DNA from 4 places in the Paenarthrobacter sp. YJN-5 genome. Region 4 is predicted to be linked to each of the others. Evidence: riboswitches for the same ligand, from Rfam matches in the RefSeq annotation. Region 4 holds a riboswitch; each other region holds the start of a gene.

Region 1 (3,679 bases), 150 kb from region 4:
CCCGACGGCGTGGACGTCACCTTCCATGAAACGTCGGCGCTGGCGGCCCGCCCGGCAGGTAAGGCGTTCGACGTCGAACTGGCCGACGGCGGTACCCTCACCGTCGACTCTGTGGTGCTCGCCCTTGGCCACATCAAAGCCCGCCTGAACCCCGAGCAACGCTCCTTCCAGGTGGCCGCCGAAGAACATGGACTGCTGTACTTCCCTCCGGCGCCTCCGGCCGACGTGGACTGGTCCGCAGTGCCGGACAACGAACCCGTGCTGGTCCGGGGAATGGGGTTGAACTTCTTCGACGTCATGGGGCAGCTGACCGAGGGCCGCGGCGGCAAATTCGTGGACGCCGTCGCCCCGGGTACCGGCGCACTGGAGTACCGTGCTTCCGGGCGCGAACCGAGGATCATCGCAGCGTCCAGGCGAGGCACCCCGTACCGGGCCAAGGCCGGGCTGTCCGGCTACTACGCCACGAGCATCACCCTCCGCTACCTGACTGAAGCCGCCGTCGACCGCTTCCGGGCTGCGGGGATCCAGCCCGGCTTCGACCATGATCTGTGGCCGCTCCTGCACCGGGACGCGTTGTGGGCGTACTACGCAACGTTGGCACGGTCCCAACCGGCCGCGATCCGGGACTCGGCCCAATTCCTGGCCGACCTGGAGGACGCGTTGCAGCCGCATGCGCACTCAACGGGGAACTGGGAAACCGAAGTGGGCGCGCTGGTCGAGAAACACGTGGTGGCTTCGCGCCGGCTGAACCTCCGGGCGCTCGCCGCCCCGTTGGCGGGCCGGACCTTCGCGTCCCGCCGCGAGTTGGACAAGGCCATCACCGATTACCTGGATGATGATGCCCTGCGTTCGGAGCTCGGCGAAGCCGATCCTGTGAAGATGGCGATCGGCGCGCTCCATACGGGCCGCGCGATCCTTAAGACCGTGGTGGCGGACGGTGGAATCACGGATGAGTCGTGGGTGGCGGAGCTGCGCGGCTGGTTCGAATCCTTCGTCGAGGGACTGGCCAGCGGGCCTCCCGCACTTCGTTCGGAGCAGCTGGCCGCCTTGGCGCGTGCCGGCGTCGTGAGTTTCGTGGGACCGGACCCGAAATTCAGCGTGGACCGCAACGCCAAGGTCTTCCGCGCCTTTTCGCCCTGGGTGCGGGATGCGCCCGTGCAGGCGAGGACCCTGATTGAAGCGATGTCGCCCGCCAACCGGGTGGGTATCAACGTCTCCCCGTTGCTGGAACAGCTCATGGAGGACGGCCTGGTGCGAACCAAGATCATGATGAGCGTCGAAGGGACACCGGTGCAGACCACCGGCCTGGATGTGGAACCACATCCTTACCGGCCCGTGGCCGCGAACGGCTCGGTAACCGAGGGTTTGTACGTGCTGGGCCTTCAGCTGTCGGCAACCCAGTGGGGGACCGCCATCGCCGCTGAGGCGAAACCGGCAACCGGCCAAGCCTACACCAGCGGACAGCGGACGCTGCGCGACGCCGACGAGATCGCGCGGAGCATCCTGGGGCTTTAATCCCTTTTATGACGACCGTGGATGCCGGGCGTTTGCAGCGGGTGCCCGCCCTTCGCTAGTGTGTGATCTGCGTCACCGACTGGTGATGCGCGCTAGTGATCCGCGGCGGGAGAGTCCTGCCGGTACATCCCGTCAGGCGCCGTAGGAGCAAACCCTCCCCAGGAATCTCTCAGGCACCCTGTACCGCCGCGGCGAGGCAACTCTGGAAAGAAGCACGGTTCCCACCGGGCTCACCGAAGGTGCAAGCGTTCCTGCCTGCAGGGACGCGGAAACTCTCAGGTCAATGACAGAGCGGGGAGGAACCCGAATCATCGTGGCATTCCGGTGCCGCCTGAACAATGGAGTTCCTCATGACGATTCAGCGCCCGCCAACAGACAACAACCATGAGCCCCACCTCGAACGGCAACTCAGCAACCGCCACATCCAACTGATCGCCATTGGCGGTGCCATCGGAACCGGCCTGTTCATGGGCTCCGGGAAAACCATCTCCGCCGCCGGGCCCTCCGTCATTTTCGTTTACATGATCATCGGCTTCATGCTGTTCTTCGTCATGCGGGCCATGGGCGAGTTGCTGTTGAGCAACCTGAACTACAAGTCCTTCAGCGACTTCGCCGCAGACCTTCTGGGTCCGTGGGCGGGATTCTTCACTGGATGGACGTATTGGTTCTGCTGGGTTATCACGGGCATCGCGGACGTCATAGCGATAGCCGGCTACTCGGAAGAACTGTGGCCGGGCTTGCCCCTCTGGATTCCAGGACTCATCACGATCGGCATCCTCCTGCTCTTGAACCTGGCAACCGTGAAGGCCTTCGGCGAGACGGAATTCTGGTTCGCCCTCATCAAGATCGTGGCCATTGCGGCGCTCATCATCGTGGGCCTGTTCATGATCTTCAGTGGCTTCCAGTCCGATGCGGGCCCGGCCAGCTTCACCAACCTCTGGTCCCATGGAGGCTTCTTCCCCAACGAATTCATGGGGTTCGTGGCCGGTTTCCAGATCGCAGTCTTCGCGTTCGTGGGTATTGAACTGGTAGGAACCACCGCTGCCGAAGCGAAAGATCCGGAGAAAAACCTTCCCAAGGCCATCAACTCCATTCCCATCCGTGTGCTGCTCTTCTACGTAGGCGCCCTCATCATCCTGATGTCCGTTACTCCGTGGACGCAGTTCGCGGCCGGCCACAGCCCTTTCATCGCCATGTTCTCGCTTGCCGGGCTTGGGGCCGCAGCCACGATCGTCAACCTCGTGGTGTTGAGCTCGGCGATGTCCTCCGCGAACTCCGGAATCTACTCCACGTCCCGCATGGTTTACGGCTTGGCGCAGGAAGGCGACGCACCTGCAGTCTTCAGTGCGCTCTCCGGACGCAAAGTACCCCGCAACGCACTGTTCCTTTCCTGCGTCCTGCTGCTCTCCGGCGTCGTCCTCATGTACGCCGGCCAGGACGTTGGCAAGGCCTTCGACATGGTCACCACGGTGTCGGCCGTGTGCTTCGTGTTCGTCTGGTCGATCATCCTGGCGAGCTACCTCGCCTTCCGGAAGCGTCGTCCGCAACTGCACGATGGCTCCGCGTTCAAGATGCCCGGCGGTGTTGTGATGGTTTGGGTGGTCTTCGCGTTCTTCGGGTTCATCATGTGGGCATTGACCACGCAGCCGGACACCCTCATAGCGCTGCTTGTCACGCCGGTGTGGTTCGTGGCGTTGGGCATCGCGTGGGCCATCCTGCGGCGTCGGCCGGCCCACGTGGCCCGGTTCGAAGCGTTCCGCGCGAGCCTGCAAGAGGACGCCGGGCGGCTTCCCGAGCCTGAACCCGCACGCAAGTAGGAAGCAAAAAGCCAGGCCCCGCGACCACACGGACGCGGGGCCTGGCCCCTTCACTGCCAACGGGGGTTTGTCAGCCCCTCAGGCACCTCTGATATTCCAACCACGCGATGGCGTAGCGGAGCCAGCCCGCAATGTCGTACCACTTGGATGGTTTGACCGGTGCCGTGCATTGCGGCGAATTCGGAACGCTCTCCGCCACCGTGACCAGGACCTTGACGGTGGTGCCGGTTTCGACGGCGGTGAGCACCAGCGTCGCGGTACCGGCTGCTGCTGTGGCGGGTACCGTGACGTTGACGTTCGCGGCACCGGAGGTCACCGGAACATCGCCCAGCTCCACGGTGGTGCCT
Region 2 (3,679 bases), on a different replicon from region 4:
TCAGAAGTCCGGACTAAGCCTTCGTCCAATGAGAATCCGTCAGTTGTGTCGATGAAGGGTGCCCCGTGGGCCATGACTATGGCAAACGCGGCCATGACCGCTGCCAGTGTGTCCCGGGTGGTCTTTTCATCGACGGCAACCCCGACGTGATCAGGTCCGATTAAGCGCAGGTTGATGTCCTTTGCTGCCGCAGCAGCAACAACTTGGGTGGCTCGGCCGGGGACGCGGACGGTGAGGGTGTCGAAGAAGCTTCGGTGGACTACTTCGATTCCAGCAAGCGTGAGAGTAGCGGCCAAAGTGCGTGCGTGGCCGTGGACTGTTTCGGCGATTGCTTTGAGGCCCTCGGGGCCGTGGTAGACGGCGTACATCGATGCAACGATCGCGAGCAATGCCTGCGCCGTGCAGATGTTGGACGTCGCCTTTTCCCGGCGGATGTGCTGCTCGCGGGTCTGCAGGGCGAGCCGGTAAGCGGGCACGCCGGCGTTGTCCTTGGACACTCCCACGATGCGCCCCGGAAGCGTGCGTTCCATGCCGGTCCGAACAGCCATGTAGGCGGCGTGCGGCCCGCCGAAGAACAGCGGGACACCGAAACGCTGGGCGGTTCCGACGGCGATATCCGCACCTTGTTCACCGGGAGGGGTGATGAGTGTCAGCGCCAGCAGATCGGCAGCAACGGTGACCAGGGCACCGCGTTCCTTCGCCTCTGCGATCACGGCGGAGTGATCGAAGACCCGGCCTGAAACACCGGGCTGCTGCAGGACGATACCGTTGATGTCGCCGTCGGGCAATCCGGCAGAGAGGTCCGCAACAAGAACCTCGAAGCCAAGTGCTTCGGCGCGGCCCTTCACGATCGCGATGGTCTGCGGGAGGAGGTCGGCGTCCAGGACGGTCTTGCCGTCCTTGGCCGACTTGTCCTTGTTGGCGCGGCGCATCAGCAGCACAGCTTCGGCCACGGCGGTGGCTTCGTCCAGCAGCGAAGCGTTGGCGATCGGCAGGCCAGTCAGGTCCTGGACCATGGTCTGGAAGTTCAGCAGTGCTTCGAGGCGGCCCTGCGAAATCTCGGGCTGGTACGGAGTGTAGGCGGTGTACCAGGCCGGGGATTCAAGAATGTTCCGGCGGATGACCGGCGGCGTGACGGTGTCGAAGTAACCCTGGCCGATCATCTGCACGGCGGTCTTGTTCTTGGAGGCGAGCTTGCGGAGCTCGGCAAGGACCTCCACCTCGCTCAACGCTTTCTGCAGCGTGAGCGGTGAGGACTGGCGGATGGAATCGGGGACGGCAACGTCAACCAGGCCGTCGACAGAGTCGTAGCCGATGGCTTTGAGCATGGTGTCCACGTCGGCCTGGCGGCGGGCGCCGATGTGCCGGTCCGCGAACGCGGTTGGGGAGGATTTAACAGTCAAGAGGAACTCCATGATTCAGGCGCCCGCTGAGCGCCACGATGAATGTGGGTTCCTCCCCGCTCTGTATTGGACCTGAGAGATTCCGTGGACTGTGTTCCACTTGCACCGTCGGTGAGCCCGGTTGCCCGGACTGCTTTCCAGAGTTGCCTCGCCGCGGCGGTACATGGGCCTGAGAGATTCCTGGGGAGGATTTGCTCCTACGGCGCCTGACTGGATGTACCGGCAGGTCTCTCCCGCCACGGTTCAAAAGGCTATGAAATTTGGTGATTCGGCTCACAACATACTATGGGGCTGTCAAATCGCGCAAGTACGCGCCCAGTCCCGCCAGTGTGCTCGCGAAATCCTGGTGTGGCTCAGTTAAGGGATGCTCGCGTAAGTAATGGCCAGGTCCGCAGGGTTTGGAGTACGCCTGGGCCGGCAGCGAAGCGGACAAGCCGTGGACGAGAGTCCCCGGCACGTGAAGTTTACACATTCGGGTGCTGCTATTACCGCCCCGCCTAAGGCCTCGGGCGTCTGTTCGGGAGGCCATGCGGGAAGTCTCTGCCCGCCGGTTCCGTGATAAGACTCAGAAAATCAAATTGTGACTGTTGACACACTGGTGCGCAGAATCCATTATTGATCCTACTTGCGATCCTTTAGATCTTTAAATGTGAGATGCAAGTGAGGCGAAGCTCAAGGTCCAACATCCCAACCCGATTGCCAGCTACTAACCGCACCCGCAGGCTCCCTGAGGTCTTGCGCCAAACCGGACGTCAAATGTGCTTAGGAGGTTACCGACGCATCCCCATAGTGGGCGATGCGGGATGTTCGACGAAGCCCTGTCAGCAAAGTAGTGCCCCGTAGAGTGGTGTAACGATCCCGGCCAGTAAACGTCAGCGTGGCCACCGGGATCTTCCTTCGAGGAAACTCTCACATCCCACTCGAAAGGCGTCACACCGATGACCACTCCCTCTATTGTCGACCCTGCCACCGTCCTCACCAACGCGCTGGGCGACGCATCACCGGATCTGATGCGCACCCTGCTGCAAACCATGATCAACACCCTCCTCTCAGCCGAAGCAGATGCGATCTGCGGCGCCGAGTACGGGAAGCCCTCTGCTGACCGAGTGAATTCCCGCAACGGATACCGCACCCGTGAACTCGATACGCGTGTCGGAACCATAGACGTCGCGATCCCGAAGCTCCGCTCCGGCACGTACTTCCCCGAGTGGCTCCTCGAACGTCGCAAACGCTCAGAAGCGGCGATGATCACCGTCGTCGCTGACGCCTACCTCGCTGGCGTCTCAACGAGGCGGATGGACAAACTCGTGAAGACCCTTGGCATCCATTCCCTGTCGAAGTCGCAGGTCTCCCGAATGGCCGCCGATATGGACGAGCATGTGCGTGAGTTTCGCACGAGGCCGTTAGGTGAGGCCGGCCCGTTCACGTTCGTCGCGTGCGACGCACTCACGATGAAAGTGCGTGAGGGCGGGCGGGTGATCAACACCATGGTGCTCGTCGCGACCGGGGTGAACGCTGACGGGCATCGGGAAGTCCTGGGCATGCAAGTGGCGACCGCGGAGACCACGATGGCGTGGAACGGGTTCTTCGCAGACCTTGTCGCGCGCGGCCTCACCGGGGTGAAACTCATCACCTCTGACGCGCACGCTGGCCTCGTTGAAGCGATGCGCGCGAACTTCCCTGGGACGTCGTGGCAACGGTGTCGCACGCACTACGCTGCGAACCTGATGTCAGTGACCCCGAAGAGCATGTGGCCGGCGGTGAAAGCGATGCTGCATTCCGTGTACGACCAACCCGACCAGAAAAGTGTTGAGGCCCAATTCGACCGGCTCCTGGACTACGTCGAGGACAAACTCCCCGAAGTGCACGACCACCTCGATGCTGCCCGGGCTGACATTCTCGCGTTCACCACGTTCCCGAAAGATGTGTGGCAGCAGATCTGGTCGAATAACCCGAACGAGCGCCTGAACCGTGAGATCCGCCGCAGGACCGATGTGGTGGGGATCTTCCCGAACCGGGCCGCGATCACCCGCCTCGTCGGGGCCGTTCTTGCGGAGCAGTCTGACGAATGGGCCGAGGGTCGTCGTTACCTCGGTCTTGACGTTCTCGCGAGGTGCCGCCTCACGCTCGTGGGTACCGACACTATCGGCCAGCACCATGAGCTCCCCGAGCTCGGGGCCGCAGCATGAGCGCCCCCACTCCTGGGCTGTACTCCGACACCGTGAGTGAGCTCGTCGCGAGCATCTGCAATCACAACGAAAACTAGCCCCCACATC
Region 3 (3,679 bases), 1.2 Mb from region 4:
TGCAGATGTTGGACGTGGCCTTTTCGCGGCGGATGTGCTGCTCGCGGGTCTGCAGGGCGAGGCGGTAGGCGGGAACGCCGGCGTTGTCCTTGGACACACCAACGATGCGGCCCGGGAGGGTGCGCTCCATGCCCTGGCGGACGGCCATGTAAGCGGCGTGCGGGCCACCGAAGAACAGCGGAACGCCGAAGCGCTGCGCGGTTCCGACGGCGATGTCCGCACCCTGTTCGCCCGGGGGCGTGATGAGGGTGAGTGCCAGCAGGTCGGCGGCAACGGTGACCAGTGCACCGCGCTCCTTCGCGGACGCGATCACGGGGGCGTGGTTGAACACCCGGCCCGAGACGCCCGGCTGCTGGAGGACGACGCCGTTGATGTCGCCGTCGGGCAGTCCTGCGGAGAGGTCCGCAACCTCCACCTCGAAGCCGAGCGCTTCAGCGCGGCCCTTCACGATCGCAATGGTCTGCGGGAAGAGGTCGGCGTCCAGGACGGTCTTGCCGTCCTTCGCGGTCTTGTCCTTGTTGGCGCGGCGCATGAGCAGCACGGCCTCGGCAACGGCGGTGGCTTCGTCAAGGAGGGAAGCGTTGGCAATCGGAAGGCCAGTGAGGTCCTGGACCATGGTCTGGAAGTTCAGGAGTGCTTCGAGGCGGCCCTGGGAAATTTCGGGCTGGTACGGAGTGTAGGCGGTGTACCAGGCCGGGGACTCAAGGATGTTGCGGCGGATCACCGGGGGCGTGATGGTGTCGTAGTACCCCTGGCCGATCATCTGGACGGCAGTCTTGTTCTTGGCCGCGAGCTTGCGGAGTTCGGCCAGGACCTGGGTCTCGCTGAGGGCCTTCTGCAGGGTCAGCGGCGAGGACTGGCGGATGGAATCGGGGACCGCAACGTCAACCAGGCCATCAACGGAGTCGTAGCCGATGGCCTTGAGCATGGTGTCGATATCGGCCTGGCGGCGGGCGCCGATATGCCGGTCCGCGAACGCGGTGGGGGAGGATTGAACAGTCAAGAGGAACTCCAGGATTCAGGCGCCCGCTGAGCGCCATGGTGAATACGGGTTCCTCCCCGCTCTGTATTGGACCTGAGAGATTCCGTGGACTTGGTTGCCCACTTGCACCGTCGGTGAGCCCGGTTGCCCGGACTGCTTTCCAGAGTTGCCTCGCCGCGGCGGTACATGGGCCTGAGAGATTCCTGGGGAGGATTTGCTCCTACGGCGCCTGACTGGATGTACCCGGCAGGACTCTCCCGCCGCAGATCAAAAGCGTGTGCGCCACCTCGGTGACACGCTTTACACCATAGCGGGTGATCGCGAAGAAAGGCAAGACGCGCAGGTCAGGGCGGTTGGGAAGTGATAGAGCGTCCGCGGTGGGGCGGCGGGAAGTGATAGAGGATCTCCCGTAGGGCGGCGGGAAGTGATAGAGCGTCCGTCGGGTCCGTTGCTCTATCACTTTCCGGCCCCTTTTTCGGCTTGCTCTATCACTTTCCGGCCCTTTTCCCGGCTTGCTCCAGGGCTTCACAATTCGGAACCGCCCACAAATCCATTTGAGTTAGGTTAGGCACACCTTCTATCTTGCCTTGGTGAGTATTCAGCCGGATTTGGCCGGAGTCGCCTTTGCCTCCCACTTGGCATCGTTTGGAGACCGGCCCGCAGTACACCTCGGAACAGGCACGGTTAGCTACGCCCAACTGGCTTGCCGCGTCCAGGAGATGGCGGCGTCGTTTGGCGGCGTCCGCCGCCTGGTCGCCCTCGAGGCCGACAACACACTGTCCTCGTTGACGGTGTATCTGGCAGCCCTCTCGTCAGGTCATCCGCTGCTCATCCTCCCCTCCGGCGGAGGCCCCGCCGTTGAGACACTACTGGCGGCCTACGAGCCTGACCTCATTGCGCGGTCCGTCGACGGCGGGACAATCCTTGAAGAACGGCACTCCGGGAGCAAGCACGAACTCCATCCCGAACTCGCCCTGCTGCTGAGCACTTCCGGCTCAACCGGATCACCAAAACTGGTCCGCATCTCCGCAGCATCCGTGCAGGCGAATGCGCAGGCCATTGCGCAGTACCTGCATCTCCGCCCGAATGACACGGCGGCCACCACGCTTCCCCTGTCCTACTGCTACGGCATGAGCGTCGTGAACAGCCACCTTCTGGTGGGTGCCTCGATTGCGCTCACGGATCTATCCGTGGTTGACCCGTGCTTCTGGGAGCTGATGCGGTCACGGTGCGTCACGTCTTTTGCCGCGGTTCCGTACACCTTTGACCTGCTCGAACGCGTGGGCTTCGAAAACATGGAGTTGCCCAGCCTCCGCTACATCACTCAGGCGGGCGGACGCCTGGACCCTGCACGCGTGCGCCGTTATGCGCAGCTCGGCCAGGAGCGCGGCTGGGATCTCTTTGTGATGTACGGCCAGACCGAAGCGACAGCACGGATGGCGTACCTTCCCCCGGATGAGGCCGCCGATAACCCCCACGCCATAGGGGTCCCCATTCCCGGGGGATCCTTCCGGCTGGAGCCCGTGCCCGGCCTGGATGAGAGCGAGCTCGTCTACTCCGGGCCGAACGTCATGCTGGGTTACGCCGAGCAGCCATCTGACCTCGCCCGGGGACGGGACATCACCGAGCTCCGCACGGGCGACCTCGCACGCAGGGGGCCGGGAGGCTTGTACCAGATCGTCGGGCGGCGGAGTCGCTTCGTGAAGATCGTGGGGCTGCGCGTTGACCTGGGACGGGTCGAAAAGATCCTGGCCGACTACGGCGTCACGGCAGCAGTTGCCGGGACCGACAGAGGCCTCGTGGCCGCGGTCGAAGGCGAGCATGAACTCTCCATTCTCGCGAAGGCCGTGGCACAGGACCTTGGCATACCCCGGGCGGCGTTGACCCTCTGCTCAGTCGACTCGATTCCACGGCTGGTCAACGGAAAAACGGATTACCCTGCCGTCCTCGCCTTGGCATCGCAGGAGCCGCAAAGAAACCCGTCCGCAAAAGCCTGCGATGACCCCAGGACCATCTTTGCCGATGTTCTTGAGCGGACCGACGTCAAGGAAACGGACACGTTCGTCTCATTGGGCGGCGATTCGCTCTCCTACGTAGCCGCGTCGGTCCGGCTGGAAAGTGCCTTGGGCTACCTTCCCGATGGGTGGCACCTGATGCCGGTGTGCGAACTGACTCCCAAAGAACCGGAAGCGAAGCCAGCAGGGCCCAACAAGGCGGCACGTAACGCGCAGCCGGGGACTGCACCGCAGCGTCGCAGGTTGATTGCGCGCATGGAGACCGGGATCGTCCTGCGGGCAGTGGCCATCTTCTTTATTGTTTCCACCCATGTGGGCCTCTTCGACTGGGAAGGGACGGCCCACGTCCTGATAGCGGTGGCTGGATACAACTTTGCCCGGTTCCAGCTGTCGGGCCCGCGCCGGGAACGGCTCAAGCGGCAACTGAAGGCGGTGGCACGGATCGCCCTGCCCAGCATGGCGGTGATCGGCGTGGCCTTCGCCATCACGGACGACTACGGTTGGCACAACATTTTCCTGCTCAATACGTTGGTGGGTCCCCAGGGCTGGACCGACATGTCGCGCTTCTGGTTCATTGAGATCCTGGTGCACATCCTCGTGGGCCTGGCGGCGCTGCTGGCCATCCCCGCCCTGGACAGGGCACAGCGCAGGTGGCCGTGGCTGCTTCCACTCAGCCTCGCAG
Region 4 (3,679 bases):
GGAATGAGGATCCTGCAGAACGCAAGCAGGGGCAGGAGCAGGAACGTTGCCACCAGGAAGACAGCTCCCCACCAGAAGTGCTCCACGAGCCAGCCGCCAAAGATGGGGCCGAGGGCTGCGCCGCCCGAGAACCCGGCTGCCCAGACGGCGATGGCGAGGCGGCGCCGGTTCGGGTCGGTGAAGATGTTCCTGATCAGGGACAGTGTTGAGGGCATCAGCATGGCGCCGAAGACTCCAAGGGCTGCGCGGCCGGCTATCAGCCATTCAGCCGAGGGCGCGAACGCCGTAGCAGCCGACACCGCAGCGAAGCCTGTGCTGCCGGCCAGAAGCAGCCGCCGTCGTCCTATCCTGTCGCCGAGGTTGCCCATGGATACCAGCAATGCAGCCAGGACCAGCGGGTACGCGTCAAGGATCCACAGAAGCTGGATGCCCCCGACTTCCAATGAGCGGGCGATCTCCGGCAGAGCGAAGGTGAGGGCGGTGTTGTCCACGGCCACCAGGAGAACCGGAAACATGAGCAGGGCAAGGGCCGTCCAGTCGCGCCATCCTGCCGTCCTGCCGGGGAGGGGACGGGTGGAAGTGCGGGGAGCTTTGGTTGCGGACGACGAAAACATGAACATTACTGTACCGTCCAGACGGTATAGTTTCAAAGGAGCTCAACACGCCTGTTTAGGGAATGATGGACACATGCCGCGAAAACCAGTTGCCAAGGATGCCGTCCTGGATGCCTTCGAGGCGCTCCTGATCGAGGTGGGGGAGCGGGCAGCAACGCTCGACGCCGTCGCGAAGCGCGCCGGAGTCTCCAAGGGAGGGCTCCTCTATCACTTCCCCAACAAGGAGGCCCTCATCAGCGCTTTGCTGGAACGCCTCGACCGCTTGGCGGAGGAAGACACCGAACAAATGATCGCGGCCCCGGACGGCGCAGCTGCGTACTTCATCCGGTCTTCGGTGTGGGCCGGTACGCCCATGGACCGGGCCTTCGTGGCGACCACCCGCTTGGCCGAGGTAGCCCACGAGGAGACGCGGAGGAGGTTTGCCGCCATCCAACAACGCTGGCTGGACGTGCTCGCCGAGGACGTTGGGCCGGAAGTCGCCAAAGCCGTCAGCTACATGGGCGACGGACTCTATTTCAACGCCATGTTCGAAGGCGGGCAGGCCGGTGGCAGTGCCGGGCGGGAGGCCGACGTCGGGATCCTGCTCGAGGTTCTGGAGCGACTGCGGAAGTAGCGCTCCGCCTATTTGCCGCGACGCCGGGCACGTAGGACAATTAACAATTGTGGTGCGCCTTGCAGCGGGCCGCGAACAACTGCATAAGCCTATGATCTGCGGCGGGAGAGTCCTGCAAAGCACGTGACGCAGGCGCCGTAGGAGCAAATCCTCCCCAGGAATCTCTCAGGCCCACGCACCGCCGCGGCTAGGCAACTCTGGAAAGCAGCAGGCAATCCGCCGTCAGCGGTGACGATTGTTGTGTTCACCGACGGTGCAAGCGGCGTTGCGAAGGCAACCCGCGGAAACTCTCAGGTCCAATACAGAGCGGGGAGGAACCCGAGCCACTGCGGCGTACCCAAGCGCCGCCCAACTAATGGAGTTCCTTCGTGACGGTTAGTTCAGCCTCCACCGCCTTCGTCGATCGGCACATCGGTGCCCGCCGCCAGGCCGACATCGGCACCATGCTCAGGTCAGTCGGTTACGACTCCGTGGATTCCCTCGTGGACACCGCGGTTCCCAACGACATCCGCCAGGACGTTGCCCTGACGCTGCAGAACGCGCTGAGCGAGGTGGAGGTCCTTGCTGAACTCCGCAAGCTTGCTTCCAAGAACAAGACTGCTGTCCAGATGATCGGCCAGGGCTACTACGACACCATCACGCCGCCGGTTATCCGCCGCAACATTCTTGAGTCGCCGGCCTGGTACACCGCCTACACGCCCTACCAGCCGGAAATTTCCCAGGGCCGCCTCGAAGCGCTGCTGAACTTCCAGACCATGGTGCAGGACCTCGTTGGCCTTCCGATCGCCAATGCTTCGCTCCTTGACGAAGCCACCGCTGTTGCCGAGGCCGTGCTGATGATGCGCCGCGCCAACAAGGACAAGACGGCGAGGGACGGCAAGACCGTCCTGGACGCAGACTGCCTGCCGCAGACCACTGCGATCGTGAAGGGCCGCGCTGAGGCGCTCGGCTTCGAGGTGGAGGTTGCGGACCTCTCCGCGGGACTGCCCGACGGCGACATCAACGGCGTCGTCCTCCAGCAGCCGGGCGTTTCGGGCCGGGTTTTCGACCACTCCGCCGTCATCGCCGAGGCGAAAGAGCGGGGCGCGCTGGTGACGGTTGCTGCCGACCTTCTTTCCCTCACGCTCATCACCCCTCCGGGTGAACAGGGTGCGGACATCGCCGTCGGCTCCGCCCAGCGACTGGGTGTTCCGCTGTTCTTCGGCGGCCCGCACGCCGCTTACATGGCAGTCCAGAAGGGGCTGGAGCGTTCCATGCCCGGCCGTCTGGTGGGCGTTTCCAAGGACGACGCAGGTGTCCCCGCCTACCGCTTGGCGCTGCAGACCCGCGAGCAGCACATCCGCCGCGAAAAGGCCACGTCCAACATCTGCACGGCGCAGGCTCTCCTGGCCATCGTCGCCTCAATGTATGCCGTTTACCACGGCCCCGAAGGCCTGAAGGCCATCGCCGAGACCGCCCACCACCACGCGCGCACCCTTGCGGCCTCACTGAAGGCTGCCGGCGTCGAGGTCCTCCACGGGTCCTTCTTCGACACCATCACGGTTCGCGTTCCGGGCCGCGGCGCCGAGCTCGTCGCTGCTGCCGAAGAGCGTGGCATCAACCTGCGTGGAATCGACGGGGACACCGTGGGTATCTCCGTGGATGAGACAACAACAACTGACATCGTCGGCAGTGTCCTTGAAGTTTTCGGTGCCTCCGCGGTTGAGTCCGCAGAGGGCTTTGCGCTGGAGGCTTCCGTTGAGCGCTCCAGTGAGTACCTGCAGCACCCGGTGTTCAACACCCACCGCTCCGAAACGCAGCTCCTGCGCTACATCCGCAAGCTCTCCGATCGCGACCTCGCGCTGGACCGGACCATGATTCCGCTGGGTTCGTGCACCATGAAGCTGAACGCCACGGCGGAGATGGAAGCCATTTCCTGGCCCGAGTTCGCCTCCATCCACCCCTTCGCTCCTGATTCCCAGACCGAGGGCTGGCGTGAACTCATCGCCGACCTCGAAGCCCAGCTGACCGAGATCACGGGCTACGACCAGGTCTCCATCCAGCCGAACGCCGGGTCCCAGGGCGAGCTGGCCGGGCTCCTCGCCATCCGCGGCTACCACCACTCCCGCGGAGACCAGCAGCGCAACGTCTGCCTCATCCCCGCTTCGGCACACGGCACCAACGCAGCGTCCGCCGTGCTCGCCGGCATGAAGGTGGTGGTGGTTGCAACGGCAGCCGACGGCACCATCGACCACGCCGACCTCCAAGCCAAGATCGAGGCCAACCGTGAGGTCCTGTCGGCCATCATGATCACCTACCCCTCTACCCACGGTGTCTACGACGCCGATGTGCGGGAAGTCTGCGACGCCGTCCACGAAGCCGGCGGCCAGGTCTACATTGACGGTGCAAACCTCAATGCACTGGTCGGGTTGGCCCAGCCGGGCAAGTTCGGCGGCGACGTGTCCCACTTGAA

What was found. A riboswitch is a leader RNA that binds a small molecule or an ion and turns the genes downstream of it on or off. The one in region 4 is predicted to bind glycine.
Region 1: it holds a riboswitch for glycine, as region 4 does, so the genes downstream of both, cycA (D-serine/D-alanine/glycine transporter) here and gcvP (aminomethyl-transferring glycine dehydrogenase) in region 4, are expected to answer to the same signal.
Region 2: it holds a riboswitch for glycine, as region 4 does, so the genes downstream of both, gcvP (aminomethyl-transferring glycine dehydrogenase) here and gcvP (aminomethyl-transferring glycine dehydrogenase) in region 4, are expected to answer to the same signal.
Region 3: it holds a riboswitch for glycine, as region 4 does, so the genes downstream of both, gcvP (aminomethyl-transferring glycine dehydrogenase) here and gcvP (aminomethyl-transferring glycine dehydrogenase) in region 4, are expected to answer to the same signal.

The regions. Positions count from the first base shown of each region.
Region 1 is NZ_CP053544.1:3,769,865-3,773,543, reverse strand. It holds gene HMI59_RS17450 (FAD/NAD(P)-binding domain-containing protein) at 1-1,515, shown strand, start outside; glycine riboswitch at 1,612-1,711, shown strand; gene cycA (D-serine/D-alanine/glycine transporter) at 1,866-3,332, shown strand; gene HMI59_RS17440 (ExeM/NucH family extracellular endonuclease) at 3,403-3,679, opposite strand, start outside.
Region 2 is NZ_CP053546.1:165,715-169,393, reverse strand. It holds gene gcvP (aminomethyl-transferring glycine dehydrogenase) at 1-1,403, opposite strand, end outside; glycine riboswitch at 1,551-1,649, opposite strand; gene HMI59_RS24730 (IS256 family transposase) at 2,342-3,592, shown strand.
Region 3 is NZ_CP053544.1:297,947-301,625, reverse strand. It holds gene gcvP (aminomethyl-transferring glycine dehydrogenase) at 1-1,003, opposite strand, end outside; glycine riboswitch at 1,153-1,252, opposite strand; gene HMI59_RS01400 (AMP-binding protein) at 1,573-3,679, shown strand, end outside.
Region 4 is NZ_CP053544.1:3,616,547-3,620,225, reverse strand. It holds gene HMI59_RS16740 (MFS transporter) at 1-614, opposite strand, end outside; gene HMI59_RS16735 (TetR/AcrR family transcriptional regulator) at 688-1,227, shown strand; glycine riboswitch at 1,320-1,418, shown strand; gene gcvP (aminomethyl-transferring glycine dehydrogenase) at 1,596-3,679, shown strand, end outside.